Regions from separate parts of the Rhodococcus sp. NPDC058639 genome, predicted to be linked through region 2. Evidence: riboswitches for the same ligand, from Rfam matches in the RefSeq annotation. Region 2 holds a riboswitch; each other region holds the start of a gene.
The links. Region 2 has a riboswitch for S-adenosylmethionine ahead of ACFWU2_RS02965 (aminotransferase class V-fold PLP-dependent enzyme). Riboswitches for the same ligand answer to the same signal wherever they lie in the genome.
Positions count from the first base shown of each region.

Region 1: another riboswitch for S-adenosylmethionine. It lies ahead of ACFWU2_RS10945 (putative leader peptide); the one in region 2 lies ahead of ACFWU2_RS02965 (aminotransferase class V-fold PLP-dependent enzyme).
Region 3: another riboswitch for S-adenosylmethionine. It lies ahead of ACFWU2_RS10975 (amino acid ABC transporter permease); the one in region 2 lies ahead of ACFWU2_RS02965 (aminotransferase class V-fold PLP-dependent enzyme).

Region 1 covers NZ_JBHXRF010000005.1:170-11,269, reverse strand. Annotated here, with positions in the region: gene ACFWU2_RS10955 (GNAT family N-acetyltransferase) at 1-120, shown strand, start outside; gene ACFWU2_RS10950 (LLM class flavin-dependent oxidoreductase) at 117-1,160, shown strand; SAM riboswitch class I at 1,223-1,316, shown strand; gene ACFWU2_RS10945 (putative leader peptide) at 1,310-1,423, shown strand; gene ACFWU2_RS10940 (ABC transporter substrate-binding protein) at 1,499-3,142, shown strand; gene ACFWU2_RS10935 (ABC transporter permease) at 3,146-4,159, shown strand; gene ACFWU2_RS10930 (ABC transporter permease) at 4,152-5,051, shown strand; gene ACFWU2_RS10925 (dipeptide ABC transporter ATP-binding protein) at 5,048-6,658, shown strand; gene ACFWU2_RS10920 (LLM class flavin-dependent oxidoreductase) at 6,648-7,754, shown strand; gene ACFWU2_RS10915 (NtaA/DmoA family FMN-dependent monooxygenase) at 7,768-9,138, shown strand; gene ACFWU2_RS10910 (DUF1684 domain-containing protein) at 9,135-9,905, shown strand; gene ACFWU2_RS10905 (LLM class flavin-dependent oxidoreductase) at 9,902-11,050, shown strand.
Region 2 covers NZ_JBHXRF010000002.1:1,790-14,359, reverse strand. Annotated here, with positions in the region: gene tilS (tRNA lysidine(34) synthetase TilS) at 1-472, opposite strand, end outside; gene ACFWU2_RS03000 (zinc-dependent metalloprotease) at 448-1,479, opposite strand; gene dacB (D-alanyl-D-alanine carboxypeptidase/D-alanyl-D-alanine-endopeptidase) at 1,476-2,882, opposite strand; gene ACFWU2_RS02990 (inorganic diphosphatase) at 3,047-3,538, shown strand; gene ACFWU2_RS02985 (crotonase/enoyl-CoA hydratase family protein) at 3,647-4,477, opposite strand; gene ACFWU2_RS02980 (YbaK/EbsC family protein) at 4,581-5,054, shown strand; gene ACFWU2_RS02975 (winged helix-turn-helix domain-containing protein) at 5,281-5,799, shown strand; gene ACFWU2_RS02970 (hypothetical protein) at 5,857-6,450, opposite strand; gene ACFWU2_RS02965 (aminotransferase class V-fold PLP-dependent enzyme) at 6,649-7,962, opposite strand; SAM riboswitch class IV at 8,032-8,148, opposite strand; gene ACFWU2_RS02960 (Pls/PosA family non-ribosomal peptide synthetase) at 8,365-12,270, shown strand; gene ACFWU2_RS02955 (M1 family metallopeptidase) at 12,276-12,570, shown strand, end outside.
Region 3 covers NZ_JBHXRF010000005.1:13,340-21,179, reverse strand. Annotated here, with positions in the region: gene ACFWU2_RS11005 (ABC transporter substrate-binding protein) at 1-629, shown strand, start outside; gene ACFWU2_RS11000 (FecCD family ABC transporter permease) at 692-1,651, shown strand; gene ACFWU2_RS10995 (ABC transporter ATP-binding protein) at 1,651-2,463, shown strand; gene cobU (bifunctional adenosylcobinamide kinase/adenosylcobinamide-phosphate guanylyltransferase) at 2,463-3,800, shown strand; gene ACFWU2_RS10985 (sulfite exporter TauE/SafE family protein) at 3,826-4,599, opposite strand; gene ACFWU2_RS10980 (DUF998 domain-containing protein) at 4,653-5,300, opposite strand; SAM riboswitch class I at 5,456-5,549, shown strand; gene ACFWU2_RS10975 (amino acid ABC transporter permease) at 5,590-6,561, shown strand; gene ACFWU2_RS10970 (amino acid ABC transporter ATP-binding protein) at 6,558-7,340, shown strand; gene ACFWU2_RS10965 (ABC transporter substrate-binding protein) at 7,403-7,840, shown strand, end outside.

The DNA of each region.
Region 1 (11,100 bases), on a different contig from region 2:
GCTGTCGGCCTCTATCTCGCCGCGGGATACACCGCCCTGTACGACGTGACCCGCCCCGCCGAGGAGATCGGCCCACACCCGTTCGAGAAATTCCTGACCCGAAAGGTGGAGTCCGCGTGAGATTCCTGCTGCTGAGCCTGATCACCCACCAACCCGACCCCGTGACCGGAGACATGCTCGGTCCCGCCGAACGACTTCGCGAAGTGGTGGATACGGCGGTGCTGGCCGAACAACTCGGGTTCGAAGGGTTCGCGGTCGGGGAACGGCACGAACACCCGTTTCTGTCGTCGTCGCCGCCGGTTGTGCTCAGCAACATCGCCGCACGCACGTCGACGCTCGAACTGTGGACCGGAGTGACCACGCTGAGTCTGCTCGATCCGGTGCGCGCGTTCGAGGATTATTCGACCCTCGACAATCTGTCCGGTGGGCGTCTGAACCTGATGATCGGCAAGGGAAACGGCACCGCACAAGCGGAGCTGTTCCACGTCACCCCCGACGATCAGTGGGACCGCAATCGCGAAGGCTACGAACTGTTCCGGCTGTTGTGGGAGAACGAGACCGCGACATGGGAGGGGCGCTTCCGACCGCCGCTCACCGATGCGGTCACAGTGCCGCGTCCACTGCAACGCCGCCTGACCATATGGCACGGCAGCGCAACGAGTCGCGATTCGGTCGATCTGGCGGCGAAGTACGGCGACCCGGTGTTCTCGGCCAACGTGACCAACCCGATCGAGCCCTATGCCGAGCTCATCGGCTATTACCGGCAGCGCTGGGCGGAGTACGGACACGATCCCGCAGCGGCGCGGGTGGGTGCAGGAACTGCGGGGCTGTACGTGACGCGGACGTCGCAGGAGGCGGTCGACCGGTTCCGCCCGTTGTTCGAACAACGGCTGCGACTCGCACGCGAGGCCGGCCAGCCGAGCGTCTTCGGCACCGTGGAGGACTTCGTCGAGCGCAGTTCCGCGCTGATCGGCAGCCCGCAGCAGGTGATCGACAAGGTGTTGCGCTATCACGAACGGCTCGGGCACGAGGTCATGCACGTCACCGCCGATCGCGGCGGCCTCACCAGCGCGGAGCAGCGTGCAAGTCTCGAACTGTTCCAGAGCGAGGTCGCGCCGGCCTTGCGTGCGGCGATCCCGGGCCGGCTCGTCGCCCGGTAGGGGTTTCGATCACGCTGAGCGTAAGCGTGTGCCACCCGCGGCGGGATGCGTAGCGTCTGCCACGACCATCCAGAGCGACCGAGAGACCCGGCTCGACGACGTCGCAGCAACCCCCTGCCTCGCAGGTGAGGGTGCTACCGCCGGGAACGATGGAGGACAGCATGAGAAATCGGCCTTCGGTGGGATCGTGGTCGCGCCGGCACGTCGACCTGTGCCGCCACAGTGGCGCACTCTGTCGCCGCCGCGCGGTCCCCGTTTCGTAAAGCATTCTCCCGCAGCACGTCTACTCCGGCCCGGCCACCTCGCATTCGCGCGGCTGCCGGCGCCGTGCCGAGATCATGGAGCCACAGGTGCCACTTTCGTCCATATCCGCTTCCCGCCGCGTCGTCGTCGCCGCCCTCACCGCGTCGGCACTTGCCGGCAGTCTGACCGCGTGCGGGTCCGATTCGTCGGCGGCCACACCCGGTGGTGGCATTCCGCAGCCCGGCGGAACACTGCGGTACGGCCTGTCGCAGGCACCCACCTGCGCGGATCCGGTCCAAGCCGGCACCAACCAGACCATCTACGTCGCACGCCAGGTGGTCGACTCGCTCACCGATCAGAACCCCGAAACCGGCGAGATCGTGCCGTGGCTCGCCGAAAGCTGGGATGCCAACGACGACGCTACGCAGTTCACTTTCCGGCTGAAGGACGGTGTTACCTTCAGCGACGGAACACCGTTCACCGCGACCTCCGTCAAGAACAATTTCGACGCGATCGTGAACAGCATCGGCGGCGTCAAGGCCCCGAGCGCCGTCGGTTACCTCGCCGGCTATACCGGCACCACCGTGGTCGACGAGCACACCGCACAGGTGAACTTCTCTGCGCCGAACGCTCCGTTTCTCCAAGCCACCGCGACACTGCAGCTCGGTCTGCTCTCCGACAAGGACGCCGCGAAGAGCGCCGAGGAGCGTTGCGCCGGAGATCTTTCCGGAACCGGACCTTTCGTGCTCGAGGACTACCAGCAGGACAAGTCCGTGACGCTCGTCAAACGTGCCGGATACTCGTGGGGATCGGAGGCATTCGCGCACGACGGCGAGGCGTATCTCGATCGCATCGAGTTCTCGATCGTTCCCGAATCCGGTGTGCGCACAGGTTCTCTCGCGTCGGGACAGCTCGATGCGATCTCGGATGCGCTGCCGCAGGACGCCCCCCAGATCGAGGCTGCCGGTGGAGGCATTCTCACCACGTCGAATCCCGGAATTCCTTTCGGGTTCCAGCCCAACGTCACTCGTGGGGTGCTCACCGATCCCGCGGTCCGCGCCGCGCTCTTGTCGGCGATCAACCGGCAGGAACTCGTCGATACCGTCCTCGGACCCGACTTCGAGCCGGCGACGAGCACACTGGCCTCGGCCACCCCCGGCTACGCCGCGCTCGACGACGTCACCTACGACCCGGACAAGACGCAGCGCATCCTCGACGAGGCCGGATGGGTCCCCGGCGCCGACGGGGTCAGGGTCAAGGACGGACAGCGGCTGAGCTTCCCCGTGCTGTTCAGCCCCGTGTTCGCGGGAAACCAGGCGATCCTCGAACTCGTCCAGCAGCAGCTTCGTGCCGTAGGCGTGGACCTGCAACTCGACCTGCAATCCATGTCGGAGCAAACCGCACGGCAGAACTCGGGTGACTACGAGTCGTCGTATTACAACAGCACCCGCGCCGATGGCGACATCTTGCGCACGGCCTTCGGGCTCGACGGACGCAACATCAACCGGCGTGGACCGATCCCGCAGCTCGACGAGGTGCTGACCGCTCAATTGACGACCACCGATCCGGTGGTGCGTGCGCAATTGATCCGGCAGGCACAGCAACTCGTGCTCGACAACGGTCTGTGGGTCCCGACGGTCGAGCTGTCACAGGCGATCGGTGTCGGCCCGAACGTGCAGGATCTTGCCTTCGAGGCGTCGGCGCGACTGCAATTCTTCGACACCTGGCTGAGCGAGTAAACCGTGGTGCGCTATCTCGTATCCCGCGTTCTGCAGGCGGTCGGTGTGTTGTGGGCTGCGTTCACCGTGTCGTTCGGTGTCCTCTATCTGCTGCCGTCCGATCCGGTGAGTATGGCCGCGTCGGGCGACAACGGCACTCCCGTCGACGCCGCGGCGATCGCCGAACTGCAGGCCAGGTACGGACTCGACCAACCCGTGTGGACGCAGTACCGGAATGCGCTGGGTAGCGCGATCCGGGGTGACTTCGGTACCTCCATCTCGACCGGACAGTCGGTGACCGACGCGATCGGCGCGGCACTTCCGAGCACGGTGGTCCTCGCTTCCACAGCGTTGACGGCCGCGGTGGTAGGGGGAACGGCGGTTGCGTTGCTCGCGACGTACACCCGCGTCGGTTGGCTGCGCAACGCGCTGCTGTCCCTGCCCCCGCTCGGTGTCGCGGTCCCGACCTTCTGGGTGGGGCTGATTCTGCTCCAGGTCTTCTCGTTCCGTCTGAAGCTTGTGCCGGCATTCGGGGATCAGAGCATCGAACATCTGATTCTGCCTGCGATCACGCTGGCATTGCCGGTCTCGGCGGTGATCGCACAGGTGCTCGCCGCGAGCCTCACCTCGACGTGGCGCCAGCCCTTCATCGAAGCGGCCCGGGCGAAAGGCGCTTCCCGCCTGCGTATCCAGCTGCGGCACGCCCTGAGACTGTCGAGCATTCCGACGTTCACGATCGCCGGCGTCCTCGTCGGGTCGCTACTTGCGGGGTCGGTGGTGGTGGAGACGGTGTTCTCGCGCGCCGGTATCGGCCGGCTGACACAGATGTCGGTGATGACGCAGGACATTCCGGTCGTGCAAGGCATCGTCGTGTTCTCCGCGGCCGTGTTCGTTCTCGTCAATCTCGCCGTGGACCTGCTGTATCCGCTGATCGACCCGCGGATCGTCGGCGCCCGCCGGCAACAGGGCGTCGCGCCGGACGTCGAGCGCGAACCCGCCGCGCACGATACCGGCTTGGAGGTGAAGGCTCTTGTCTGACACTTTGACTCGAGAAGAACTGCACACGGGTGCCTCGCCGCGGCAAGGAACACCGGTGGGTCGTCCGTCGCGGTGGCGTGCGGGTGTGGTGCAGGTGCAGCGGCACGGGGTCGTCGTGGTCTCGGCCGGCGTGCTGCTCCTCGCGGTAGGGTTCGCGCTCTTCCCGTCCGTCTTCGCCTCCGGTGACCCGCTTGTGGGGATACCCGCCGAGAAACTGGAGGGCCCGAGCCTCGCGCACTGGTTCGGCACCGACAACATCGGCCGCGACGTCTACACGCGGGTCGTGCACGGGGCGGCGCTGTCGCTCACCGCGACGCTCCTCGCCGTCGGAATCGCACTCGTCGCGGGTTCGGCGATCGGACTGCTCTCCGGGGCGGTCGGCGGCGTTCTCGACGCGGTGCTCATGCGTATCGTCGATGTGCTGCTGTCGATTCCCGCTCTCCTGCTGTCGCTCGCACTCGTCACCGCATTGGGGTTCGGAACCGTGAACGTGGCGATCGCCGTGGGCGTCGGGCTCGTCGCCAACTTCGCCCGGGTGATGCGCTCGGAGGTGCTGCGGGTGCGGCGCGCACTGTATGTCGAAGCGGCCTTCGCCTCCGGTGCACGGTGGCACTCGGTGTTGCGCCGTCACGTGCTGCGCAATTCGTACGCGCCGGTCCTTGCCCTCGCCGCAGTCGAATTCGGCATGGCCGTCCTGGCGGTCTCGTCGCTCAGCTTCCTCGGCTTCGGCGCGGTGCCGCCCACACCCGAGTGGGGGTCGCTGATTTCGGAAGGCCGCAACTATCTGGCGACCGCCTGGTGGATGACCACTCTGCCCGGCCTGGTGATCGTTGCGGTGGTGCTTGCTGCTCACCGCATCGGCCACGCCGTCGAGAAACGAGGTACCCGATGACCACTACCCGCCCTCTCCTGGAGGTCAGCGATCTGCGCGTGGTGTACGGCTCGGGGCGGGATACGGTCCCCGCCGTCGACGGAATCGACTTCTCCGTCTCTCGCGGCGAGGTCGTGGCCGTGGTGGGCGAGTCCGGATCGGGGAAATCGACCACAGCGCACGCGATTCTCGGTCTTCTGTCGGGGAGCGGCCGGGTCACCGGTGGCACGGTCACGTTCGACGGTCAGCGCCTCGACGAACTCCCCGAACGGGCATGGACACGACTTCGAGGCGCACGCATCGGCCTGGTCCCGCAGGATCCGGCCACCTCGCTCAACCCGGTCGTCCGCATCGGCGACCAGATCGCCGAAGTGCTGCGGATCCACGGCCGTGCGGATCGCCGCACCGCGAAGATCGACGCTCTGCGGATTCTGGACGAGGCCGGGCTCGACCACCCGGAACTGCGTGCCGAGCAGTACCCGCAGGATCTCTCGGGCGGGCAACGACAGCGGGTGCTCATCGGTATCGCCCTCGCATGCCGCCCCGAACTGGTCATCGCCGACGAGCCGACGAGCGCACTCGATGTCACGGTGCAGCGACGCATCCTCGACCATCTCGAGGAGCGGATCGCGGAAACCGGTTCCTCGGTTCTTCTGATCACCCACGATCTGGGTGTCGCTGCGGACCGTGCCGACCGCATCGTCGTGATGAAGGACGGACGGATCGTCGAGACCGGGCCGGCGCTCCAGGTACTCGACAACCCGCAGCACGCATACACGCGTTCGCTGATTGCTGCGGCACCGAGTTCGGCGGATGCGCCTCGTCGCGTCGGCCGGGACAACGGCAGCGATCCGATCCTGTCCGTCTCCCACGTGTCGAAAACCTTCCGCATCGGCCGGAAATCCTCGCTCGAGGCGGTGCGAGACGTGTCGTTCGATGTGCACCGCGGCCGGACGCTGTCCTTGGTGGGGGAATCAGGATCAGGGAAGTCGACCGTGGCACGGATCGCGATCCGGCTCGACACCGCAACGACGGGGACGGTCCAGCTGGACGGGCGCGACATCACCGCGCTGCGAGGCCGCGAACTGCGGGCGTTGCGCCGCCGGGTGCAGATCGTCCACCAGAACCCGTACGCGTCGCTCGACCCGAAACTGCGGATACGCGAGATCGTCGCCGAACCGCTCGACGCCTTCGGTATCGGAACCCGGGCGGAGCGTCGCACCAGAGTCGCGGAGCTTCTCGACCAGGTGGCGCTGGCGCCGTCCCACCTCGAGCGCAAACCTGCCGAGTTGTCGGGCGGGCAACGCCAGCGCGTCGCAATTGCACGAGCCCTCGCGCTGCAACCGGAACTCGTGGTGCTCGACGAACCGGTCTCCGCACTGGACGTGTCGGTTCAGGCCCAGATCCTCGACCTGCTCACCGAACTGCAGAACGAGCTCGGTGTGAGCTACCTGTTCATCTCCCACGATCTCGCCGTCGTCCGCCACATCAGCGACACCGTCGCTGTGATGCGTTCCGGCGATGTCGTCGAATGCGGCACCACCACAGACATTTTCGACAACCCACGGCACGAGTACACCAAGATGCTGCTCGACGCCATCCCAGGGAAGGTTCGTCATGCCCGATAGTTCGGAATTGCTGCTCGCCGTCGAATTCGCGGGCACCGGTCTCCACCCCGCGTCGTGGCGACGCGACGATTCGCGCGCCGAGGACCTCTTCACTGCACGGTACTGGAGCGACCTCGTCGGGAGTGCCGACAGGGCGGGTGTCGACTTCGCCTTCCTGCCCGACAACTTCGGCGTCACCTCCGCCGAGAACACCGTGCGCGGTCGCCTCGAAGCGGTCGGTATTGCTGCGCGGCTGTCCACCGCCACGTCCCGGATCGGACTGATCCCCACCGCGACCGTTACCCATACCGAACCGTTCCATGTCGCCAAGGCGATCCAGACGATCGACCACACCACTCTCGGCCGCGCCGGATGGGAGGTCGCGGTGACCCGGGGTGACGCTCCGACACGGCTGTTCGGGCGCAAAGAGGCCCAGCACGACGGGTCACTGTGGGCGGAAGCCCACGAGGCGGCCGAGGTGGCTTCCCGACTGTGGGACAGCTGGGAGGACGATGCCGAGATACGGGATGTGGAGACGGGCCGATTCGTCGACCGCGACAAGCTGCACTACATCGATTTCGAGGGTGAATACTTCTCCGTCAAGGGCCCGTCGATCACGCCGCGGTCCCCACAGGGACAGCCGCTCATCGCAGTAACGATCAGCGATGAGCACTCCTTCGACTTCGCCGCTGCGCGAGCCGATCTCGTACGGATTCGCGCGACAGATCTGCGCGCGGCGGAAGATCTCGCAGACCGCGTGCGCGCCGCCGCGAACGGCCGTCGCCTCCATGTCCTGCTCGACGTGGATCTGTTGCTCGCCGCGAGCGACGGCGACGCTACGGACGATTTCTCCCGGCTCGAGGACTGGGCCGGTGCGCACTACCGTCCGGAAACCGTGCTCCACCGGGGAACGTCCCGCGGACTCGTCGAACTGCTCGACGGGGTGCGCGGCGTGGACGGCGTCGTTCTTCGACCCCTCGCGTTGTCTTCGACCACGCAACGCCTCGTCGCCGACGTGCTGCCGGCGTTGCGGCCGGCCGCCGAACTCGTCACCGGAACCCTGCGCGAACGACTGGGTCTCGACCGGCCCGCCAACCGCTTCACTTCCGCTCACTGAAGGGCTGACATCAGTGTCCCGCAACACGATACGTAAGCAAATACACCTCGGCGCGCACTTCCCGGGGGTCAACAACACCACGGTCTGGGCCGACCCGGCGTCGAAAAGCCAGATCGATTTCGCGTCGTTCCTGCATCTCGCTCGCACCGCCGAACGCGGAAAATTCGACTTCTTCTTCCTTGCCGAGGGATTGCGATTGCGAGAGCACCGCGGCCGCATCCACGACCTCGACGTGGTGGGCCGACCGGACACGCTCACCGTGCTCGAAGCGCTGGCCGGCGCCACCACCCACCTGGGCCTGGCCGGCACGATCAACACCACGTTCAACGAGCCGTACGAACTGGCCAAGCAGTTCGCGACTCTCGATCACCTCTCGGGTGGTCGGGCCGCGTGGAATCTCGTGACGTCCTCCGATGCGTTCACGGGCGAGAACTTCCGGCGGGGCGGGTACCTCGATCACTCGCAGCGGTATGTCCGGGCGCACGAGGTGGTCGAAGCGGTCCGCACACTCTGGGACAGCTGGAGTGACCGGGCCCCGGTGATCGACCGCGCCAGTGGAGTGTTCGCATCCGACGAGGCGATCACCCCCGTCGACCTCCACACCACCCAGTTCGACATCACCGGACGCTTCGAGGTTCCGCGCAGCCCACAGGGCCATCCCGTACTGCTTCAGGCCGGGGACTCCGACGAGGGCCGCGAGTTCGGCGCCGCCCGGGCCGACGCCATCTTCAGCCGGCACGGCACCCTCGAGGAAGGGCGCGCGTTCTACACGGACGTCAAGAGTCGGCTCGCCAAGTACGGCAGGACTCACGACGACCTGAAGATTCTCCCCGCCGCGACATTCGTACTCGGGGACTCGCCCGAAGACGCGCAGGAACGTGCCCGGCACATCCGGCTGCAACAGGTCGGTCCGCAGACCGCCCTGGCGTTCCTCGAACAGATCTGGGGCAAGGACCTCTCGTCCTACGACCCCGACGGTCCGCTGCCCGATGTGGAACCGGAAGACAATGTGACCATCACCCGTGGCCGGGTGCGTCACGCCAAGGACCCGCTGGCAGTCGCGCGGGCATGGAAGGCGAAGGCGGACGCCGAAAACCTGAGCATCCGCGAACTCGTCATCGAGACCACCGCACGCCAGCAATTCGTCGGGACGCCGCAGCAGGTCGCCGACGAGATCGATCTCTACGTACAGACCGACGCGAGCGACGGCTTCATCCTCGTACCGCACCTGACACCGGGAGGACTGGACGACTTCGTCGACCAGGTCGTGCCACTTCTCCAAGAGCGCGGCAGTTTCCGCGCCGATTACGGAACCACCACCCTGCGCGGCCACCTCGGGGTAGCCGACCAGCGCACCGTCACAGAAGGAGTCCGTGCATCGTGACCACGACACTCGACCGGTTCGTCGCCGACTGGCAACAGTGGCACACCGAGCGCAACGAAAGCCTCCGTCGGCCCCTCGGCTGGCTGAGCCTGACCGCCTTGCACTGGCTCGACGGCACCCCCACCCGATTCGAGGAGGTGCCGGGACGCTGGCACGTCGCCGGCACGACCGTGGTCCGAGATCTGGACGGGGAGATCACACGGCTCGAACCTGCCGAAGGTGCTCCGGGCGCGGAAGTGGAGTTCGATCGGGGGTTCGTCGAGGTCATCCAGCGCACCGGGCGATTCGGTATCCGCATCCACGACCGCGAGGCTCCCGCCCTCAAGTCGTTCACGCACATCCCGGCGTACGACCCGGATCCGGCGTGGCGACTGACAGGACGGTTCACCCCGTTCGACGACGAGCGCGTCGTCACCACCGGAGCGGTCGTCGACGGACTCGAACACCACCACCGTGCGGCCGGCGTCGTCCGTTTCCGCCACGACGGTGCCGAACACGAACTCGTCGCCTTCGGGGACGCCGAAGGGCCGCTGCAGATCCTGTTCACCGACGCGACCAGTGGTGTCACCACCTATCCGGCTGCGAGGACTCTCCGTGCAGAACGATCCGGGAACGGCAGCGTCGTACTGGATTTCACGCGGGCTGCGAACCTGCCGTGCGCTTTCACCGACGCGGCCACGTGCCCGGTCGCGCCTCCGGAGAACCGTCTGCCGTTCGCAGTCGACGCCGGTGAACGCAACCCGCGTACCGGCGAGGCGCCGGCATGAGCGCGTCGAACCCGGTGCCGCTGTCCATCCTCGACCTCTCTCCGGTCAGCGAGGGGTCGACCGTGGCGCAGGCGCTGCGCAACAGCATCGATCTGGCGCGTCACGCCGAGGCATGGGGCTACCGGCGGTACTGGGTCGCCGAGCATCACTTCGTGGCTGTCGCGTCGTCGTCGCCGGTCGTGCTGATCGGCGCCATAGCTGCTGCGACAGAGACGATTCGGGTCGGGGCTGCCGCCGTGCAACTCGGCCACAACACAGCCGTCGGGATCGTCGAGGCGTTCGGGACGCTCGACGCGCTGTATCCGGGACGGATCGATCTGGGACTGGGCAGGTCGGGACAGCGACGGGCCGAAGCGCTCGCCGCCGTTGCATCCGGAGCACCCGAACCCGTGGCCCGTCCGATCGAAGTTCGGGACGGACTCGTCATCCCGCCGCCCTTCTCTCCTGCGACACTGCTCTCCTCGTCGCGGCTGGCCGCGAGCTTCGGGGTATTGCAGCAACCGGGAGCGCAGGCTCCGGAGTTCGACAGCCAGGTCGGCGACATCCTCGCGTTCCTCCAGGGCACATTCACCGCACCGGACGGAACGGACCTGCACGCCACCCCCGGTGAGAACGCCGACCTTCAGGTGTGGCTCTTCGGTTCGAGCGCGGGGCCGTCGGCGGACCTGGCGGGTCGGCTCGGGCTGCCCTTCGGTGCCAATTACCACGTGAGTCCGGGCACCACGGTCGACGCGGTCGACGCATACCGCGCAGCGTTCCGGCCTTCGGCGGTCCTGTCGGAACCGTACGTCGTGGTCTCTGCCGATGCGGTCGTCGCCGAAGACGACGCGACCGCTCGGGAACTGGCCTCGACCTACGGGCACTGGACCCACAGCATCCGGAGCGGGCACGGCGCCGTGCCGTATCCCGATCCCACGAGTGCGCCGCCCCTCACCGACGAGCAACGCGCCGTCGTCGACGATCGGCTGATCACCCAGTTCGTCGGATCGCCGGACGTGGTCGCCGAACACCTCGACTCGTTGCGGCGCGTGACCGGCGCCGACGAACTGGTGGTGACGTCGGTGACGCACAAGCACGAGGACCGTTTGCGGTCCTACGAACTGCTGGCGCGCGAGTGGGGATTGCGGAAACTGCGCGCCGCCTGACCGGCATCCGGTTTCCACGGGGGCGTTTCGGGCACCACACCGGTCTCGAC
Region 2 (12,570 bases):
AGATCGAGCGAAGCCCCGAACCGCGGCCGAGACCGAGGAGCACCGTCTCGGCTTGGTCGTCGAGGGTGTGGCCGAGCAGGACCGGCATTCCGCCGCGCGCATCGTCGAGCGCCCGGTACCGGGCGGTTCGAGCAGCGGCCTCGAGCCCTCCGGGGCCGGTCACCTCTACCGCTACCACCCGGACGGAGGCGCACCCGCGCGCACGCGCGAAATCTGCGGCGCGCGCGGCGATGTCCGACGAGCCCTCCTGCAAACGATGATCGACGACGACGGCGTGCACCTCGGCGGCCTCGGCCACGGCCGCCGCTGTCAACGCTGCGGAGTCGGCGCCACCGGACAGCGCGACGGCTACCGCGCGCACATCGTGTGTGGACAGCCAGGCACGCACTGCCAGCCGGACCTCGTGGATGGCGGGCAGTTCGGGCAGCAGCGGAGCGGGCGGCACGGTCAGCCCAGCACCCGTGCGATCCAGGCGTCCGGGTGGTCGATCTCCGTGAGAGTCGGGAGCGCGTCGGGGCCGGACCACACCGCGTTGAACTGCGTCATGCCGACCTTCGCGACGACGGCGTCGACGAACCTCTTGCCGTGCACGTACTGCGCCATCTTCGCGTCCACGCCGAGAACGACGCGGATCACGCGGTGGATCGGGTTGCCGCTGCGCCGGCGCCGGCTGTCGAACGCACGGCGGATCCGTGCCACCGACGGAACGACGGACGGTCCCACCCCGTCCATGACGTGATCGGCGTGGCCTTCGAGCAGCGTTCCGAGCGCCAGCATCCGATCGAGCGATTCGCGTTGGGGTTCCGCCTGCGTGGCACGCAGCAATCCGACCATGCCGCGTTGCGACATCGGCTTGTCGCCGGGAGTGCGCAGATCGCGGGCGGCGGCCACGAACCTGCTCACGACCTCGCCGATCGGTTCGTCGACCGCTGCCGTGAGTTCGGCGGTGGACTCGCGCATGAGGTCCGCCATCCAGGGAGCCTGCTCGAACTGCACACGGTGGGTGACCTCGTGCAGACACACCCACAGGCGGAAGTCCGAGGTCGGCACCTTCAGTGCGCGCTCGACGGCGACGACGTTGGGTGCGACGAGCAGCAGGGTGCGCGAGAACGGGTCGTACTGGCCGAGGACGGCCGACGCGAGGTACGCGAGCATCGCGCCTGCCTGCGCGCCCGCGGGCTTACCGAGCCAGCGTCCGCTCCGGTCGGACCCGGTGAGGTCCGCCATCGACTCCGCCGCGGCACGCACCCAGTCGGGACGATCCACGACGCGCGCGGGCGGCGACACCGTTCCGTCACCCATCCCGGTCTGCTCGCGCACCGGGCCTTCGGCGCGCTCGGCCGCCGCGTACAGCTCCTCGATGGCGGCGTCACGGGTATACCCCGACATCGCGGGGCCGGAGCGCGCGAGCCGGGCACCGACACCCGCCGCGAACTCCCAGTCGATCGCGTCGCCGAGGCCCCGCTCCTGCTCGCTCATCGGCAGCCGCATCCCCGGAGTACGGCCGCGACATCGTCCAGCGCGGGTCGTGCTTCGTTGGGGAACCGGTCGTTCGACATGAGTGCGAACGTCAATACCCGCCCATCGACGTCCACGACGTATCCCGTAAGCCCGCTCACAAGACTCAGTGTGCCCGTTTTCGCGCGCACCCACCCGGCTCCGGCACGCGCAGTGGTGCCGTAGCGGTCGCTGAGGGTGCCGGTGGCACCCGCGACCGGCAGGTAATCGAGCATCGGACGCAGGGCCGGAGCGTCCGGGCCGGCGGCGCGCGCGACGATCGAGTCGAGGACCCGCGCCGGGATGCGGTTGTCGAGGGAGAGGCCGCTGAGGTCCTCGAGCGTGACCCCGGAAGTGTCGATCCCGGCGCCCTGAAGAGTGCGGGTCACAGCTTGGACGGCACCGGTGAACGTGGGCGCGCTACCCGAGGAGATCGCGATTTCCCGTCCGATGGTTTCGGCGAGCACGTTGTCGGAGTGCTGCACCATCTGTTCCAGTCGTGTCCGCAGGGGTGCGGACTGAACCGATGCCATGGGCGCTGTGCCCGGCGAGGCCGTCCCGATCGTGACCTTCTCGGGATCGGCGCCGAGTGCGGCGGCGAGCGCTCGCCCGGCGTCCAGCGCAGGAGTAGCCGAACGCGGTGACTCGTCTTCGAGCGGCCGCAAGCGTCCCCCGTCGAGCATCACCGGTTCGATGGGTGCGACGAACCCGTCACCGACGTCCGTGGCGTCCCATCCGACCGCAAGCGGGTCTCCGCTGAAGATCCCGACATCGACGACCACGGTGTCGACGACGGCTCCGCTGCGCTGGATCTGCTGCGCGAGATCGGCGATGCGGGGACCGCCGGGGTAGAAACCGTCTTCGCCGACGGGCTGAGCGGTGAGGGTGGGGTCGCCACCCGCGACGAGGACGATCTCGCCGGGACGGGAGCCCTCGACCACCCGCGTGGTGATGCGGTGATCGCTGGGCAGGCCGAGCAACGCCGCCGCGGTGGTGAGGATCTTCGTCGTGGATGCGGGGGTCATCGGCCGGTCGGGCTCCTGGGACCACAGGACGGTCCCGGTGGCCGCGTCGGTGACCGATCCGGTGAACGATCCGAGCGCCGGGTTCTTCACGGCTGCGTCGAGCGCGGCGGCCAGGGCTGCGGGGACCGGAGCCGGGGCATCGTCCGCCACCGGCGCGACCGCGAGGTCCGCGATGACCGGTGCGGGAGCGGGCGCGATCGTGGCGCTCGCAGTGGTGCGCACGTCGTAGACGGCAAATGCGCCGCCCACGACGAGTGCGAGAAAACCGGCTGCCCAGATACCGAACAGGATCCGGATGTTCCGGCGCCGACGTGTGACCAACGAACCCTGCTTCTTGATCTTTTCCTGCCCCGCCAACACGCCTCCGCTGTGTCCTGCACACTCGCGCCCTGGTGGCCGCCTTCGTGGTCCGGTACCTGCGTCGTCCAGACTAGCGCCGCGCCCGTTATCCTTTCTCCGGACCATCACCGCAGATACGGATGTCGTATCGGCGAGCGAAAACACCGACGAAGTGAGGCAAGCGCGTGGAGTTCGAGGTCACCATCGAGATCCCCAAGGGGCAGCGGAACAAGTACGAGGTCGATCACGAGACCGGCCGCGTCAAGCTCGACCGCTACCTCTACACCGCGTTCGGGTACCCCGCCGACTACGGGTACATCGAGAACACTCTCGGTGAAGACGGCGATCCGCTCGACTGCCTCGTACTGCTCCCCGAGTCGGTGTACCCCGGCGTCATCGTCGACGCCCGCCCGGTCGGCATGTTCAAGATGGTCGACGAGGCCGGTGGCGACGACAAGGTTCTCGCGGTCCCCGCAGGTGACCCGCGGTGGGATCACATCCAGGACATCGGCGACGTGCCGCAGTTCGAGCTCGACGCGATCAAGCACTTCTTCGTGCACTACAAGGATCTCGAGCCGGGCAAGCATGTCGAAGCCGCGGACTGGACGGGCCGCGCCGACGCCGAGGCCGAGGTCACTGCCTCCATCGCGCGCTTGAAGGACAACGGCGGCCACTGAGCCTGCCGCAGAACACCAGAGTGTCCTGCGACGACGAATCTCCCGGATGATCCACGGATCGGCCGGGAGATTCGTCCTTTCGGGGGTGTGCCGGGATACCGGCCGTCGTCACTGTCCCTTGAACTCGGGCGCGCGCTTCTCGAAGATCGCCTTGATCGCCTCGCCGAGATCCTCTGAGGGCAGGAACGCCGCGTTCCATGCCGCGACGTAGCGAAGGCTGTCGTCGACCTGCGCCGAGCGACTGTGATCGAGGACGTCCTTGATCCCGTGCACGACCAGCGGCGGGTTCGCCGCAATCTCCGCAGCCGTCCGGTGGGCCGCGGCGAGGACTTCGTCGGCGTCGGCGAAGACGTCGTTGACCAGACCGATCTTCTCGGCGCGCGCAGCGTCGATGTCCTTACCGGTGAGGGCGAGTTCCCGGACGTGCCCGTCACCGATGATGTACGGCAGGCGCGCAAGGGTGCCGACATCCGCGACCATGCCCACCTTCACTTCGCGGACGCTGAACTTGGCATCGGCACTCGCGTAGCGGATGTCGGCCGCGGTGATGAGGTCGACACCGCCGCCGATGCACCAGCCCTGGATCGCCGCGACGACCGGCTTGCGGCAGTCGGCGACGGCCGTGATGGCGGCCTGCATGCGCTTGACCATCCCGTGGAAATCGGTGCGCGCCTTCGCGCGGGCACCGTCTGCGAGGACCGCCGCGAGGTCACCACCCATCGCGACGAGGTCGAGGCCGAACGTGAAGTGTTTGCCCGCGCCGGCCAGCACGACGGCACGCACGTCCGGATCTGCGTCGAGTTGGGCGAACAGGACGGGCAGCTCGGACCACAGGTCCGGGCCCATCGCGTTGCCTTTGCCGGGGCCGATAAGCGTCACCTGGGCGACGTGGTCCTTGTGCTCGACGGTGAACGCTTTCCAACTGGTGTGATCGGTCATTACTCGAGAGTAATGTCCTTCGTCGGCGAGCACTGCCACCGCCCCGAAACTACTCGGGCGTTTCGCGTATTCGTCCCCGATGATCAGGTCCTACTCTTGACTCATGAGCAGGTTCTGGCACCCGAACGTGGCCCGTGTCGCCGACACGCTCATCGCTCGTGGACACCACGGGCTCATCACCCGGCAACCCGACTCCGTGACCACTGCGGAACAGGCCGCGGCGGCGGTGGGAGCCGACTTGGGCGCCATCGTGAAGTCACTGGTGTTCCTTCTCGACGACGAACCGATCCTGCTCCTGGTGTCGGGCGCACACCGGGTCGCACTCGACCGCACCGGCGAGCGCCTCGGTGGCACCCTGGTGCCGGCACCCCGCTCGGTGGTCGTCGAGGTCACCGGCCAGCCTGTCGGTGGCGTCGCCCCGCTCGGACATCCCACCAACCTTCCGACCTACATCGATCTGTCACTGAAGGACCACGCCGAACTGTGGGCGGCGGGTGGATGCGCGAACACGTTGTTTCGAACCACGTACCCCGAACTGATGCGCGTCACGGCGGGAATCGACGTGGACGTGGACTGAAGGGGTATCGCTCGGCTACCACCCGAAGTGCGACGCGCGGTACACTTCGACTCATGACCGACCGAGCGTGGAGCCGCAGGCACGTCGACCTGTGCCGCACCCGCTCGAGCCTGTGTGCACGCTGAGATACGCACCAGCCCTCCTCCTTTCCCGGCAACCGCGATCGTCACCCGCGGCATATGCGTCACGTGGCGCGCCGATATCCATTCTCCGAGCGGAGTCTTCGATGACCACCGACCACCTCGAACGCGCAAGCAGCACCGCGTCAGTCGACGAGCCGGAACTTGTTCTGATCGTGCAAGTTTCGGACACGGGAGCTGTCAACCCCGGCGACCTCGCGGCACTCGCCGACGCGCTCCGCGAAACAGCGACCGGCCTTCTTCCCGGCGCACGCACACACACGCTCCTCAGCCCGGGGCCCGCACCGCTCGTGGTGGACCTGCCCGCTCGCGGTCTGGTGCTCGACGGCAGCCGAGTAGAACTGAGCCACACCGAGTTCGAGATATTTTCCTATCTCGTCGATCGCCCTCGCACAGCGGTTCCCCGCTCGACTCTGCGCACCCTCGGTGCCGGCTACATCGATCCCGAACGCGGTAACCGGAGCGTCGATGTGCACGTCTCCCGGATCCGGTCGAAACTCGGCAGGTTCGGCGACATCATCACCACTGTCCGAGGAGCCGGGTACCGCTTCGACCCCGATGCGCGCGTCCAGATCGTCACGCCTCTCCACCGGCGAAGCGCCTAGAGCACAAACGAAGGGGCAGGAGAAATCTCCTGCCCCTTCGTTGGTCTCGGTGTCCGGCTACGACGCGCGTGCCGCGGGACCTACCCCCTCACCGAACCGTCGCAGAACCTCCACAACAGTCGGTGACACCGTCAGCAGTCCGCGGGCTTCGAGCCACGGGAGCGTGCCGTCGACGAGATGTTCGACAGTGAACGGTACGGGTACGGGAATGAGCGTGACGCCGTCCGCCACCCCGACGGAGTGGACGTCGGCGATGAGGCTCGCAAGCCCCTCGGGAGTCCCCACATACGACAGCGTGCCCGGTTCCCGGCGGGCGGTCGTCCCCTCAATGCGGGCGTGCCGGCGCGCAGCACGTGCATCGGGATCGACGAGCACCTCGAGATCGACGAGCACTGTCACCGCGTCGGGGTCACGGCCCTCCGAGGCGGCCTCGCTGCGGATCCGATCGCGAATCTTCCCCGCTTCCCGCAGGTCTGCGGCGCGAACGCGAATCACGTTGCCGGACGGTGCGGCCGGATCGAGTGGCGGTTCGCCCGGACGGCCCACGGTGAGATCGGCCCAGTAATCGGGCCCGGACCGCCCGGACAGTTCGACCGCCACGCGCAGCAACCGCTGCGCAGAATCCGGGTAGGCAGAATCGTTGTACGACATGAGTGACCTCTCGTAATCTGCCGTGAGTGGCAGCAGCTGAAGAAAAGCGTGCGGAGAGAACTCAGGCCGGACAGGTGCCGGAGGCCGTGCGGCACAGGTCGACATGCCGACGGCACCAGTGCGCCGTGGTTGTCGCCTCCGAGATCATGCGATTACCCTACCGAGCCCGTGGGGAATTGTCGACCGTGACGATCGCCGTCAGATGCATTGCGGCGCACCCTCTCCCGACTGCGCGAGTCCGGGCCGGGTTTCCGGTGCCGGGCTCCACACGCCGTCGGTCTTCGCGTGCGTCCACGAAGGTCCTTGCGCAACCAGAGTGCGCAGCGCGGCGAGAAGCCGGTCCACGTCTGCCGACGAGCTACCCAACCCCAGCGACGCGCGCACCGCCCCACCCGGGCGTCCCACGCGGGCGAGCAACGGGTGCGCGCAGAAACGCCCGTCGCGCACTCCGATTCCGTGCTCGGCCGAAAGGTACGACGCCACCTCACCCGGTTCGTATCCGTCCACGGTGAAGGTCACGATGCCGACGCAGTCTTGCGAGTCGTCCCACAACTTCAGGATTTCGACGCCCTCGACGCCACTCAGTCCGTCGACGAGCAGGCGGCACAGTTCTTCCTCGTGCCGCGCCGCGGCCTCGGTGTCGAATCCGCCGAGGGTGTCGCATGCCGCGGCCAGCGCGGCAACCCCGAGTACGTTCGGTGTCCCGGCCTCGTGTCGCGCAGGGGCACAAGCCCATTCGGCACCGTCGAGGCTCACCTCGCGCACCGCGCCGCCACCGGCGAGGTACGGCTCGGCGGTGTCGAGCCAGTCGCGGCGTCCCACGAGCACTCCGGCGCCGAACGGGGCGTAGAGCTTGTGACCGGAGAAGGCGAGGTAATCGATTCCGTCGGCAGTGAGATCCACGCTGCGGTGGGGCACCAACTGTGCACCGTCGACGAGAATCCGCGCACCGCACGAATGAGCCAGGGCGGCGAGCTCGGAGATCGGCAGCACTTCACCGGTGACGTTGGAGGCACCCGTGACGGCGAGCAGCGCGGCCGGCGCCCGGTTCAGCTCCTCCGCGATACGCTGCACGGTCTCCGCAATCGAGTCGGCTGCCACGACAACCCGGGAGTTCTTCCACGGCAGCAGATTCGCGTGGTGCTCGATATCGAGCACCACGACGTCGCCGGGCACCGCGCCCGCCAGCAGGTTCAGCGAATCGGTGGTGTTGCGGGTGAAGACGACAACCTGATCGGTGTCGGCACCGACGAAGCGTGCCACCGACTCTCGCGAGTCCTCGTAGCTCGCGGTGCTCACGCGCGAGGCGTATCCGGCGCCGCGGTGGACGCTCGCGTAGTACGGCAGCAACTCGGCGATGCGTTCGGTGACGGTGGCGAGTGCAGGTGCACTCGCCGCGTAATCGAAGTTGGCGTAGGTGCAGGTGCCACCCTGCACGAGCGGCACCTGCACGTCACACCCGGAGACGTGTGCGAACGGCGCGATGCAGGCGGGGGCAGATACAGCAGTCATGACAAAATCCCTCGTCGATCCAGGGACCCGTCGGTAATCGCCACGACGAAGGAAAACGATCGCCGGCGGAGTCCGCGCTTGCCGTGTCCGGTATTGGAATCACAGCCAGGTCGTCACCCGGAGCACCCCACCGCGGCGGAGGGTTGCCGACCAGCAAGCCGGGGCTTGATGCTGGTACTCATGACCTGCCGAAGAGGATTGCAGTCGGGCGGTCTCGTGTCAAACCGGATGCGGTGCACCGACCGTGACGCTGCGGACGAAAGCCGCGGACCTGCCGAAATACCGCCTCGGGTTCGGCCGGGGCGCGACACACCCGGGGCGGTGGCGCGCCCCGACGTTCACCTCGTGTCCACTTGAACGTGAGATAACCGGAGCACCATCGAGTAGAAGGACGCCGCGGACTTGCCTGCCCCACTCCCCGCTGAACCCCGCAGCTCTGTGATCCCCGCAGAGTTTCTTCGCGCGTCGCACGCACCGCCACCCCGCACCCTCGTCGACATCCTGCGCGCGACCGCCGAGGCGCATCCCGACGCACCGGCGATCGACGACGGCACCAGCGTCATCGGCTACGCGGAACTGGTCGAGAAGGTCAGGGTGGGCGCGTACACCCTCCTCGACGCCGGCGTCGGAGCGGGTGATCGTGTCGGAATTCGGATGACCTCGGGCAGAGCCGAGCTGTATGTCACCATCCTGGCGATTCTGGCCGCGGGCGCGGCCTACGTTCCCGTGGACGCCGACGACCCGGACGAACGCGCCGACCTGGTGTTCTCCGAGGCCCGGGTCACCGCCGTCGTCACCGACGACGGCATCGGTCCCGGCACCGCCCCCGTACGGGCCGACCCGCCGCTGCGCGGTCCACGGCTCGACGACGATGCGTGGATCATCTTCACGTCGGGCTCGACCGGCACCCCGAAGGGTGTGGCGGTGACCCACCTCAACGCGGCCGCGCTCGTCGACGCCGAAGCACGATTGTTCTGCCGAGACGCCCCGATCGGGCCGGGAGACCGGGTACTGGCCGGCTTGTCGGTCGCATTCGACGCCTCGTGTGAGGAGATGTGGCTCGCGTGGCGCCACGGCGCGTGCCTGGTGCCCGCTCCGCGCTCACTGGTCCGGTCCGGTATGGACCTCGGACCCTGGCTGATCTCCCGTGACATCAGCGTCGTCTCCACCGTGCCGACCCTCGCCGCGATGTGGCCGGCCGAATCTCTCGAAGCGGTGCGGCTGCTCATTTTCGGCGGCGAGTCGTGCCCGCCGGACCTCGTCGAACGGCTTGCTGTTCCGGGACGAGAGTTGTGGAACACCTACGGTCCGACGGAAGCCACCGTCGTCGCGTGCGCCTCACTCATGGACGGCTCCGGTCCGGTCCGCATCGGGCTGCCCCTCGACGGCTGGGATCTCGCTGTCGTCGACGCCGAGGGCAACCCCGTCGCCGAGGGAGAAACCGGTGAACTCGTCATCGGCGGTGTGGGGCTGGCGCGATATCTGGACCCGGCGAAGGATGCCGAAAAGTACGCACCCATGCCGAGTCTCGGGTGGTCGCGCGCCTACCGCAGCGGTGACCTCGTCGTGCTCGACCGGCAAGGACTGCTGTTCCAGGGCCGTGCCGACGATCAGGTCAAGATCGGCGGACGCCGCATCGAACTCGGTGAGGTCGACAATGCCTTGCAGAACCTTCCCGGCGTCGCCGGCGGCGCCTGCGCCGTCCGCACGACGGCGACGGGACACTCGGTTCTCGTCGGCTACCTCGCCTCGACGGACCCCGACTTCGATCTCGCGGCCGCCCACGACCTCCTGTCGGAGCAGCTTCCTGCCGCCCTCGTCCCCCGGCTCGCCCGCGTCGACGAACTCCCCACGCGAACATCGGGGAAAGTGGACCGCAACGCCTTGCCGTGGCCGCTCCCCGGTGCAGACGCCGACTCGATCGATGCCCTCGGTCTCGACCCCACCGCCGCGTGGCTCGCCGGGTTGTGGACCGACATCCTCGGCGCTCCCATCGACGGCCTGGACGACGACTTCTTCGAACTCGGCGGGGGTTCGCTCGCCGCCGCCCAGCTCGTGACCGCCATTCGTGCCCGCTACCCGGAAATGACCGTCGCACAGCTGTACGACCGGCCGCGCCTCGGATCCCTCGCCGTCTACCTGGACGAACTGGCTCCGACGACCGCTGCCACGCACCGGGTGGTCGCTCCGGTGTCCCGTCGCGCACAGTTCGCGCAGATCGTCGCGACCGTGCCGCTCATGACGCTCACCGGGCTGCAGTGGGTTGTCTGGCTCGCGATCCTCAACAACGTCGTCAGCCTGGTCGTCGACGTGCCGTGGACGGTCACCCTGTCGTGGTGGTGGACCGCCCTCGGTGCCGCCCTGTTCCTGACCCCTCCCGGGCGCATGGCGATTGCCGTCGTGGCGGCGCGGCTGTTGCTCCGCAATGTGGTTCCCGGAAGTTACCCGCGGGGCGGCTCGGTGCACCTGCGGCTGTGGGCGGCGCTGCGCCTGTCCGACGCCGTCGGAGCAACGAATATTTCGGGCGCCCCGTGGATGCGGAACTACGCTCGGGCGCTGGGAGCGAAGGTGGGACGAGATGTCGATCTGCACAGCCTTCCCCCGATCACCGGATTCCTCGAACTCGGCGACGGCTGCTCGATCGAACCCGAGGTCGATCTGTCGGGTCACTGGGTCGACGGCGACCTCGTCCACATCGGCACCATTCGGGTAGGTGCCGGCGCGGCGGTCGGTGCCCGCTCGTTCCTTGCCCCCGGTGCTCGCATCGGCAAGAACTCCGAAGTCGAGGCCGGCTCCGCGGTGTTCGGGCGCGTGAAGTCCGGGCAGCACTGGGCTGGATCGCCGGCCAAGAAAATCGGCAAGGCCGACCGTCCCTGGCCCGCCGAGGCACCGCCCCGCGGAGCCCGCTGGATTCCGGTGTACGCCTTGACCTCCCTCCTCCTCGGTGGCCTGCCGATCGCGTCGATCGCGGCAGGTGTCGCGCTACTCGTGTGGGGGGTGCGCAACACCGCGACCATTGCGGACGCCGTTCCCCGGTCCCTCGCGATGCTTCCGGTCGCGGCGCTGCTGACCATGTTCGTCTTCGCACTCACCACGCTGATCGCCGTGCGGCTGTTGTCGATTCGCATGACGGAGGGCTGGCATCCGGTCCGGAGCCGCGTCGGCTGGCAGGTGTGGGCCACCGAGCGCCTGATGGATTCGTCGCGCACCTTCCTCTTCCCGCTGTACGCCTCGATGCTCACCCCGGGCTGGCTGCGGCTCCTCGGCGCCGATATCGGCAAGGACGTCGAGGCGTCGACGGTGCTCATGGTGCCCAAGTTCACGAAGGTCGCCGACGGAGCCTTCCTGGCCGACGACACGATGGTCGCGTCGTACGAACTCGGGGGCGGCTGGCTCTACATCTCGCACGCCAAGGTCGGGAAGCGGGCGTTCCTCGGCAATTCCGGTATGGCGGCGCCCGGCCGTCGTGTCCCGAAGCATGGTCTCGTCGCGGTCCTCTCGGCCGCACCGGAGAAAGCGAAATCGGGGTCGTCCTGGCTCGGCAGTCCCCCGGTGCGACTGCGCCGCGCCGCGGGTGACAGCGATGTGAGCCGCACCTTCGCACCGTCGCCGAAGCTGCGGATCGCACGCGGTCTGGTCGAGACCTGCCGGCTCGTCCCCATGATCGTCACGTTCGGGATCGGGCTGGGAGTCCTCTTCACGCTCAACACGCTCGCGTCGCACTTCGGGTACCGGATCGCCGCCCTGCTCGGCGGTGTGGTGCTGATGGCCGCCGGCGCGGTCGCGTGCCTCGTGACGATCGCGGCGAAATGGCTGATCGTCGGCCGTATCGGCCGAGAAGAACACCCGCTGTGGAGTTCGTTCGTGTGGCGCAACGAAGTATCGGACACCTTCGTCGAGACCGTCGCCGCACCGTGGTTCGCGCGCGCGGCGACGGGCACCGCCGCCACGAACCTGTGGTTGCGCGCACTCGGTTCCACGATCGGACGCGGCGTGTGGTGCGAAAGCTACTGGCTGCCCGAAGCGGACCTCGTGACACTGGGCGACGGCGCGACGGTGGAACGCGGGTGCGTTGTACAGACACACTTGTTCCATGATCGGATCATGGCCATGGACACCGTGACTCTCGGCGCCGGCGCGACCCTCGGCCCCCAGTGCGTCGCGCTACCCGCATCGGGGATCGGTGACGGCGCCACGGTCGGACCCGCATCTCTGGTGATGCGGGGCGACGTCGTGCCACCCTCGACCCGCTGGCAAGGCAACCCGATCTCGGCGTGGACGTCCCCGGGCGACTGGTCACCGCGGTGAAGCCGATCAAAGCCGCGAAGGCGGTGCCGCCTGTGACCGCCGACCGTCCCCTCGACCCGTACCTTCCGACCAGCGGCAACCGCGGCTACCGCGTGTCGCGGTACGAACTCGATCTCGCCTACAAGATCATGGCGAACCGGTTGGAGGGTCGGGCCGTCATCATCGCGACGACCACCGATGTGCGGGGGAAGTTCGCACTCGACCTGGCGCCGCCGATGCGGGTGTCCAAGGTGACGGTCAACGGGCGACGACCCGCCAAATTCGTGCACCGCAACGGCAAGCTCACCGTCACCCCCACAG
Region 3 (7,840 bases), on a different contig from region 2:
ACGTCGAGGCGATCCTCGGTTACGAACCCGATCTGGTGGTCGCCAACGCGGACACCGCGGATCTCGTCGCCGGACTCGAGCAGGCCGGAGTCGAGACCTTGATTCTGCCCGCGGCGCTCACCCTCGACGACACCTATGCCCAGCTCGAGCAGGTCGGTGCGGCCACCGGGCACGTCGCAGGCGCTGCCGAACTGGTCGCGCAGATGAGGAGCGAGGTCGACGAGATCCTCGCCGGGATGCCCGAACGTCAAGTCCCGCTTCGCTATTACCACGAACTCGACAACACCTTCTACTCCGTCACGGACGACACCTACATCGGCGAGATCTTTTCGATGCTCGGCCTCACCTCGATCGCGACCGGCGGCAACGGGTATCCCCAACTGTCGGCCGAGTTCATCCTCGAAGAGAACCCCGACATCGTCTTCCTCGCCGACGGCCAGTGCTGCGGCGTCACGCCCGAGAATGTCGCGGAGCGAGCAGGATGGGGCGAGCTCACGGCGGTCCGTGACGGGCACGTCTACGTCCTCGACGAGGACATCGCCAGCCGCTGGGGGCCGCGCGTCGTGGACCTGATGCGGGACATCGCCCGGATCGTCACCGGTATCCCCGCGGCCCAGCCCGCGCCTTGATCACGACCCCGCGTCGTCGCGCCCTCGTGCTGGGTGGCGCGGCGGTCGTTCTCCTCGCCGCCATGCTGGTGAGCATCCTCGTCGGCCCGGCGGGACTCACGCCGCAGGCGGTCCTTCTCGACATCGCCGACCGGTTGCCGTTCGTCGACGTCGATTCCGGGCTCTCGACGCGGCAACAGGCGATCCTCTGGAACATCCGCATGCCGCGCGTCGTGCTGGGGGTTCTCGTCGGAGCCATGCTCGCCGTCGCCGGAGCGGCGTACCAGGGCGTCTTCCGCAATCCCCTGGCCGACCCCTACCTGCTCGGGGTGTCGAGCGGGGCCGGCCTCGGCGCGACACTCGCGATCGTGGTCGGAGGCGCCGCAGGGTTTGCCGGGGTTCCGGTCGCAGCGTTCGCCGGCGGCCTGCTGGCCGTCGGCGCGACGTACGCGCTCGGACGCTCGGTCGGTGGGGTGCGTTCCGAAGTCGTCATCATCCTCGCGGGCGTGGCCGTCGCGGCGTTCGCGAATGCCATCCAGACGTTCTTCATGCAACTGCACGACGACACCTTGCGTCAGGTGTACTCCTGGATGCTCGGGCGGTTGTCCACCGACGGGTGGTCCGATGTCGTCGTGGTCCTGCCGTACGTGGTGGTCGCGGTTGCCGTCATCGCACTGCACCGGCGCACCCTCGACGTCATGGCGGTCGGCGACGTCGAGGCCGCCAGCCTCGGGATCCATCCGGCTCGTGTCCGGCTGTTGCTGGTCTGCGTGGCGACACTCGGCACCGCCGCCGTGGTGTCGGCGAGCGGACTGATCGGGTTCGTCGGCATCGTGGTGCCGCACGCGGTCCGGTTGCTCGTCGGCCCCGGTCACCGCATGCTGCTGCCGTTGTCGCTGATGGTCGGGGCGGCGTTCCTCGTCCTCGCCGATGTGCTCGCCCGCAGCGTCATGTCGCCGTCGGAGTTGCCCATCGGCGTGGTCACCGCCGCGATCGGTGCGCCGTTCTTCCTCGTCGTGCTCAGACGAAGCCGAGGTGCATGATGTCCGCTGATCTCGAATCGCTCGCGTCCACCGCCGTCACGTGCCGCGGTGTCGGGGCTGCACGCGGCGGCGTGGACGTGCTCCACGACGTCGATCTCGTCGTGACGACCGGCGCGTGGGTGTCGCTCGTCGGACCCAACGGGTCCGGTAAGACCACGTTGTTGCACGTTCTCGCGGGGCTCGTTCCCTCGACGGGGCATGTCCGGGTGGCGTCCGTGACGCCGGGCCGGGGCGCCCGGCGTGCGACGGCGCGCGCGGTCGCGCTGATGCCCCAGCGCCCCGTGGTTCCGGAGGGTGTCACCGTCGAAGAACTCGTCCGGCTCGGCCGCACACCGCACATCGCACGGTTCGGCTCGGAAACGGGACGCGACCGGGCGGTGGTGGACCGGGTCATCGAGCGCCTCGAACTCGAGCCGTTCACGCGCCGATTCGCGACGGATCTGTCCGGGGGTGAACTCCAGCGCGTGGTCCTCGGTCGCGCACTGGCACAGGAACCACAGGTGCTGCTGCTCGACGAACCCACCAGCGCCCTCGACATCGGGCACCAACAGCAGGTACTCGAACTTGTGGACTCCATGCGCACCGAAGGTGAGCTGACGGTGATCGCCGCGATGCACGATCTGACCTCGGCGGCGCAGTACGGTGACAGGCTCGTCCTTCTCGACCGCGGCCGGGTCGTCGCCGACGGGCCGCCCGCCGAGGTGCTCACGGTCGACCGGATCGGGCAGGTCTACGGGGCGCGGGTCGAGGTCCTCGACCGGCCGGCCGGCCGCGCCGTTCTCCCGCTTCGTGATCCGTGGAAGGACGCATGATGGACGTACTGCTGCTGGGCACCGGCGCCGCGGACGGCTGGCCGAATCCTTTCTGTGCCTGCGAGTCCTGCACGGATGCCGCACGACGCGGCGAGATCCGCGGCCAGACCGCTGCGCTGGTGGACGACGTGCTCATGCTCGACTGCGGACCCGAAGCACCCCGCGCCGCAGTACGTTTCGGCAGAACCCTGTCGGGTGTGCATCACATCCTGCTCACCCACGCGCACACCGATCACCTCGGACCCCAGGCACTGTTGTTCCGCTCGTGGGTCGATGCGGGTCACGTGCTCGATGTGGTGGGACCGGCGGAAGCAGTCGACATGTGCCGGCAGTGGGCGGGCCCGGACGATCCGGTGCGTTTCGTTCCGGTGCAGGCGGGCGACGCGCTCACCGTCGGCGGGTATGCAGTGCGGGTTCTTCCCGCGCGACATCAGGTGTTCCGCGAGGGTGATGCGGTGCTCTACGACGTCACCGGTCCGGACGGTTCCCGCATCCTGTGGGCGTGCGACACCGGCCCGCTAGCGGACGGCTGGTTCGACGAAGTGCGCGGCGCGCGGTTCGATGCCGTGTTCCTCGAAGAAACATTCGGTGACCGATCGGACCTAAGGCGAGGTCACCACGGACTGCCCGAATTCCGGGACACAGTCGCAGCTCTGCGCAGGTGCGATGCCGTGACCGACACGACGGACGTGGTGGCGGTGCACCTCGGGCACCACAACCCGCCCATGGCGGAAGTGCGCACACGGCTACAGGCGTGGGGTGCCCGTCCCGGTACCGACGGTGAGATCGTGCGGTCCGGGGCGGAGAAGCCGCCGGCGCACCGGTCGCTGGTACTCGGGGGCGTGCGCTCGGGAAAGTCACGGCACGCGGAAGAACTGTTCGCCTCGTACGCCGCGGTCACCTACGTCGCGACCGGGGGGATCCGCGTCGGCGACGCGGAATGGGCTCAGCGGGTCGCACTGCACCGCGAGCGTCGTCCCGAATCGTGGTCCACCGTGGAAACTTCCGATGTCGCGGGCGTCCTGCGCGCCGCGACAGGCCCGCTGCTGATCGATTGTCTCGGCACCTGGCTCACCGCGCGCATGGACCTGCACGACGTATGGAACGGTGGGGACTTCGCCGCGGTCGACGCCGACATCACCGATCTCCTCGATGCGTGGCAGCGATGCCAGGTGCCCGTGGTCGGGGTAAGCAACGAGGTGGGTAGCGGTGTGGTTCCGGCCAGCGCGTCGGGCAGGTTGTTCCGTGACACGCTCGGTCGCCTCAACGCGTCGGTGGCTGCGGTGTCGGACACGGTCACGCTCGTCGTGGCGGGGATCCCGCTGGCGTTGCGCTGACGGACCGCGACCCGGAGCCCGGTCGTCAGGCGAGCAGCCGGTAGAGACCGACGAGCCCGACGGTCACGATGACCGCCCGTAACACCGTGGGGGACAAGCGGCGACCGAACCGGGCACCGAGGTATCCGCCGATCAGCGAGCCCACGGCGATCAATGCGGCCACAGTCCAGTCGATGCGTTCGAACGCCACGAGAATGTACGCGCTTGCCGCGACGATGTTCACGATCAGCGAGAGCAGATTCTTCGTGGCGTTCTGACGCTGGATATGTTCGGTAAGGAGGGCACCGAACAAACCCATCAACAGGATGCCCTGTGCGGCCGTGAAGTACCCGCCGTAGATGCCGACGGCGAAAGTGCCTACCACCAGCAGGGTCATCCGGACCGGGCCGATCCGCCCGTCCGGATCGCCGTCGGTGCGTCGTAGTACCCATTTCTGGATCTGTGGTTGCAGCACGACGAGGACGAGCGCCAGGACCAGCAAGACCGGCACGACGGTCTCGAACACCGTCTCCGGCAGATGCAGCAGAAGCCACGACCCGATCAACGCGCCGCTGATCGACGCGGGGATCTGCCATCGCAACGTCGGCCACTGGCCGCGTAACTCGCGCCGATAACCCCACGTTCCCGACACACCGCCCGCGACGAGTCCGATCGCATTCGACATGGTCGCGGTGACGGGCGGGACCCCGAATGTGATGAGGGTCGGGAAGGTGATGAGGGTTCCGGAGCCGACCAGCGAGTTGATCGCACCGGCGCCGAGGCCGGCGAGGGCAACGAGAAACAACTCCAGCGGCGTCACTGCTCGGAGTCTACGGAGGCGCCGGGACAGGGTCGAGGCGGCTTCCGGTCGGTCTAGGTGCCCGCATCCTGGCGCGCACTACGCCGTAAGGCGAGGACGACGACAAGGGGCCATATCGTCTCGGGCGTCAAGCCCACCCGCTCGACCAGCCCGAAATACTGCCCACCCTGCGCCGAGATCAGGAACGCCACGGTCAGTGCCACGAACACCGTGGTCGCGAGGGCCGATCCGCGGACGCTGAGTGCGAACGACTGCGGACGGCTGCGAGACCCGACGAACGCGGGGAATGTCGCGATCAGGATCGAGCCGACGACGACACTGACCACGTGCGGCGTGGCAGATCCGTTCGCCGGTTGCGGAAGTGCCGCGAGGGCGATCCCGGAGATTCCCGCCCCGCCGAGGACCAGTCGTGCGGCGGGACGCAGTGCGCTCAGTCCGAGCGCCGTGACCACATGGCACGCGCCGAGCACGAACAGCGACGTCGTCATGATCCAGCGTTCGGCTCCACCGTGCCCGGCGAGCGTGCTCAGGCTCTGCCGCACAGCGCTGTACTCCGGTGGTTGTACCGTGCCCGCGACCACCCAGCCCGCGGTCAGTGCAACAGGGGCGAGCACGGCCGAAGCTACTGCCCACCAGGGTGCCCCGCGATACGCGCGGCTCGGCCCGGACGCGGTGATAGTTACTCGTTCGACGCTGCCCACGTGCTCCATCGTTGCGCACCAGCGGCTTCCGCGGTGCGGATTGGAATGTTCCGCGAGGCTTGAAATCAGGTCGATTCGAATAGGTGTGCGCAGCGTTCTCCTGGTCCACAGTTCATCGCAGTCCCCATGTATGCCCGATTCTTCTGTTCCGCGCAGTCCCATCCAGAGCGACCGAGAGACCCGGCTCCCTGACGTCGCAGCAACCCTCCCGACATCGGGTGCGGGTGCTACCGCCGGGACCGATGGAAGGAAGATCCACCATGATGTCTCCTGCCCGCAGTGGGTCGGTGTGAGCGCGCCTACCGAAATCCGCACGACCACCCCGGTCCCCGAGCATCTCGACGACTCGGATCTCGTCGTCGCTCCCACCCGGCACCCGTGGCGTTGGGTCACCAGTGCCGCCGTGCTGATCGTCGTTGCACAGTTCGCGCACGGTCTCGCGACCAACCCGGGCTGGGACTGGCCGACTTTCGCTCAGTACTTCACCGCGACGTCCGTGCTCGCCGCGCTGTGGATGACGATCAAGCTGACACTCTGGGGGACAATCCTGGGGTTCGCGCTCGGTGCCCTCCTGGCAGTGGGACGATTGTCGAACAACCCAGTGCTGCAGGTCGTCTCGTGGACCTATATCTGGGCCTTCCGGTCGATTCCGTTGATCGTCCAACTGCTGTTCTGGTTCAACATTGCGTACCTGTATCGAACGTTGTCCGTCGGTGTGCCTTTCGGACCGGGCTTCTTCTCGTTCAACGTCACAGGCGTGATCTCCGGATTCACGGCCGCGGTCCTGGGCTTGGCGCTGCACCAGGCCGCATACTCCGCGGAAATCATTCGTGCCGGCATCATTTCGGTGGATCACGGCCAGGTCGAAGCTGCCAACGCTCTCGGTATCCCGCGCGGACGGCAGTTCTTCAGAATTGTTCTGCCACAAGCGATGCGTTCGATCCTGCCCAACGCGGCCAACGAGGTGATCAGCCTGTTCAAGGGCACGTCGATTGTCTCGACCATGGCGATCGCCGAACTGTTCTACCAAGTCCAGGTCGTTTTCGGCCGCAACGGACGCGTCGTTCCGCTGCTCATGGTCGCGACCGTCTGGTACATCATCCTGACGACATTCCTGTCGATCATGCAGTACTACGTGGAGCGACACTACGCGCGAGGCTCCGCCCGAGCGCTGCCCCTCACGCCGTGGCAGAAGGTCACCGCGAAGTACCGGGAGATCCGCGACAGCGGCGTCGGCGCACCCCGGGGAGCGACCCGATGACCTCTGACGACGAACGCGTCCCCTATGCCGTCGACGTGCGAGGTGTCTACAAATCGTTCGGAACACTCCCCGTGCTCGAGGGGGTGGACCTGCAGGTCCGTCGGGGAGAAGTCACGGTGATCCTGGGGCCGTCGGGCTCCGGCAAGTCCACGTTGCTGCGGACCCTGAACCATCTCGAGAAGGTGGACCGGGGCACTGTCCGCATCGACGGTGAACTCATGGGCTACCGGCGTCGCGGCAACAAACTCCACGAATTGCGTACCCGCGACATCCTGCGCCAGCGGTCGAGGATCGGGTTCGTGTTCCAGAGTTTCAACCTTTTCCCGCATCTGACCGTGCTCGAAAACGTAGTCGAGGCACCGCTGTCCGCGCAGCGCCGTGACCGCGGCGAGGTGGAGGCAGAAGCACGCGGACTGCTCGATCGGGTCGGGGTGGGGGACAAGATCCACGATTTCCCCAAGCAACTGTCCGGAGGTCAGCAACAGCGCGTGGCGATCGCCCGCGCCCTCGCACTCCGGCCCGCCGTCATCCTGTTCGACGAACCCACGTCCGCGCTCGACCCCGAACTGGTCGGTGAGGTGCTCGAAGTGATCCGAGACCTCGCACGCGGTGGATCCACTCTGGTGATCGTGACCCACGAGATCGGCTTCGCACGCGAGGTTGCCGACACGGTCGTGTTCATGGATGGCGGTGTGATCGTCGAGCAGGGAACCCCCGCGGACATCCTGGATCGGCCCCGGCACGAACGCACACGGGCATTTCTGTCGAAGGTCCTCTGAACAGCCCGAACCATCGCTCCGCATTCACTCGACTGCTCATATCCCCCCCATGGAAGGTAATGATGTTCGCCTCGTCCCGCCGTCTCAGATTGCTCGCATCCACCGTCACCGCTGCAGCGGTGCTGGGTACCGCCGCCTGCAGTTCGGGCCCCGATCAGGCTGACGCCGCGACCGCTGCCGGCTACAACCTCACCGCCTACCAGAACCGCATCACGACCGACAAGGTCGACGAGATCGCCGCGAAGGTACCGCAGGCGATCCGCGACCGCGGCACCCTGATCGTGACAGGCGCCGCCGGCACCGCTCCACCGTTGCGCTTCTACGCCGACGACGACACCACGATCATCGGGTCCGAAACCGACTTCGCCTATCTGATCGGGGACGTGCTCGACCTCGATATCGAGTTGACCGCCGCCGACTGGGCGCAGAACTTCGTGCGCGTCGATTCCGGGGAGGCCGATGTGTTCATCTCCAACGTCACCGTGACGGAGGAACGCAAG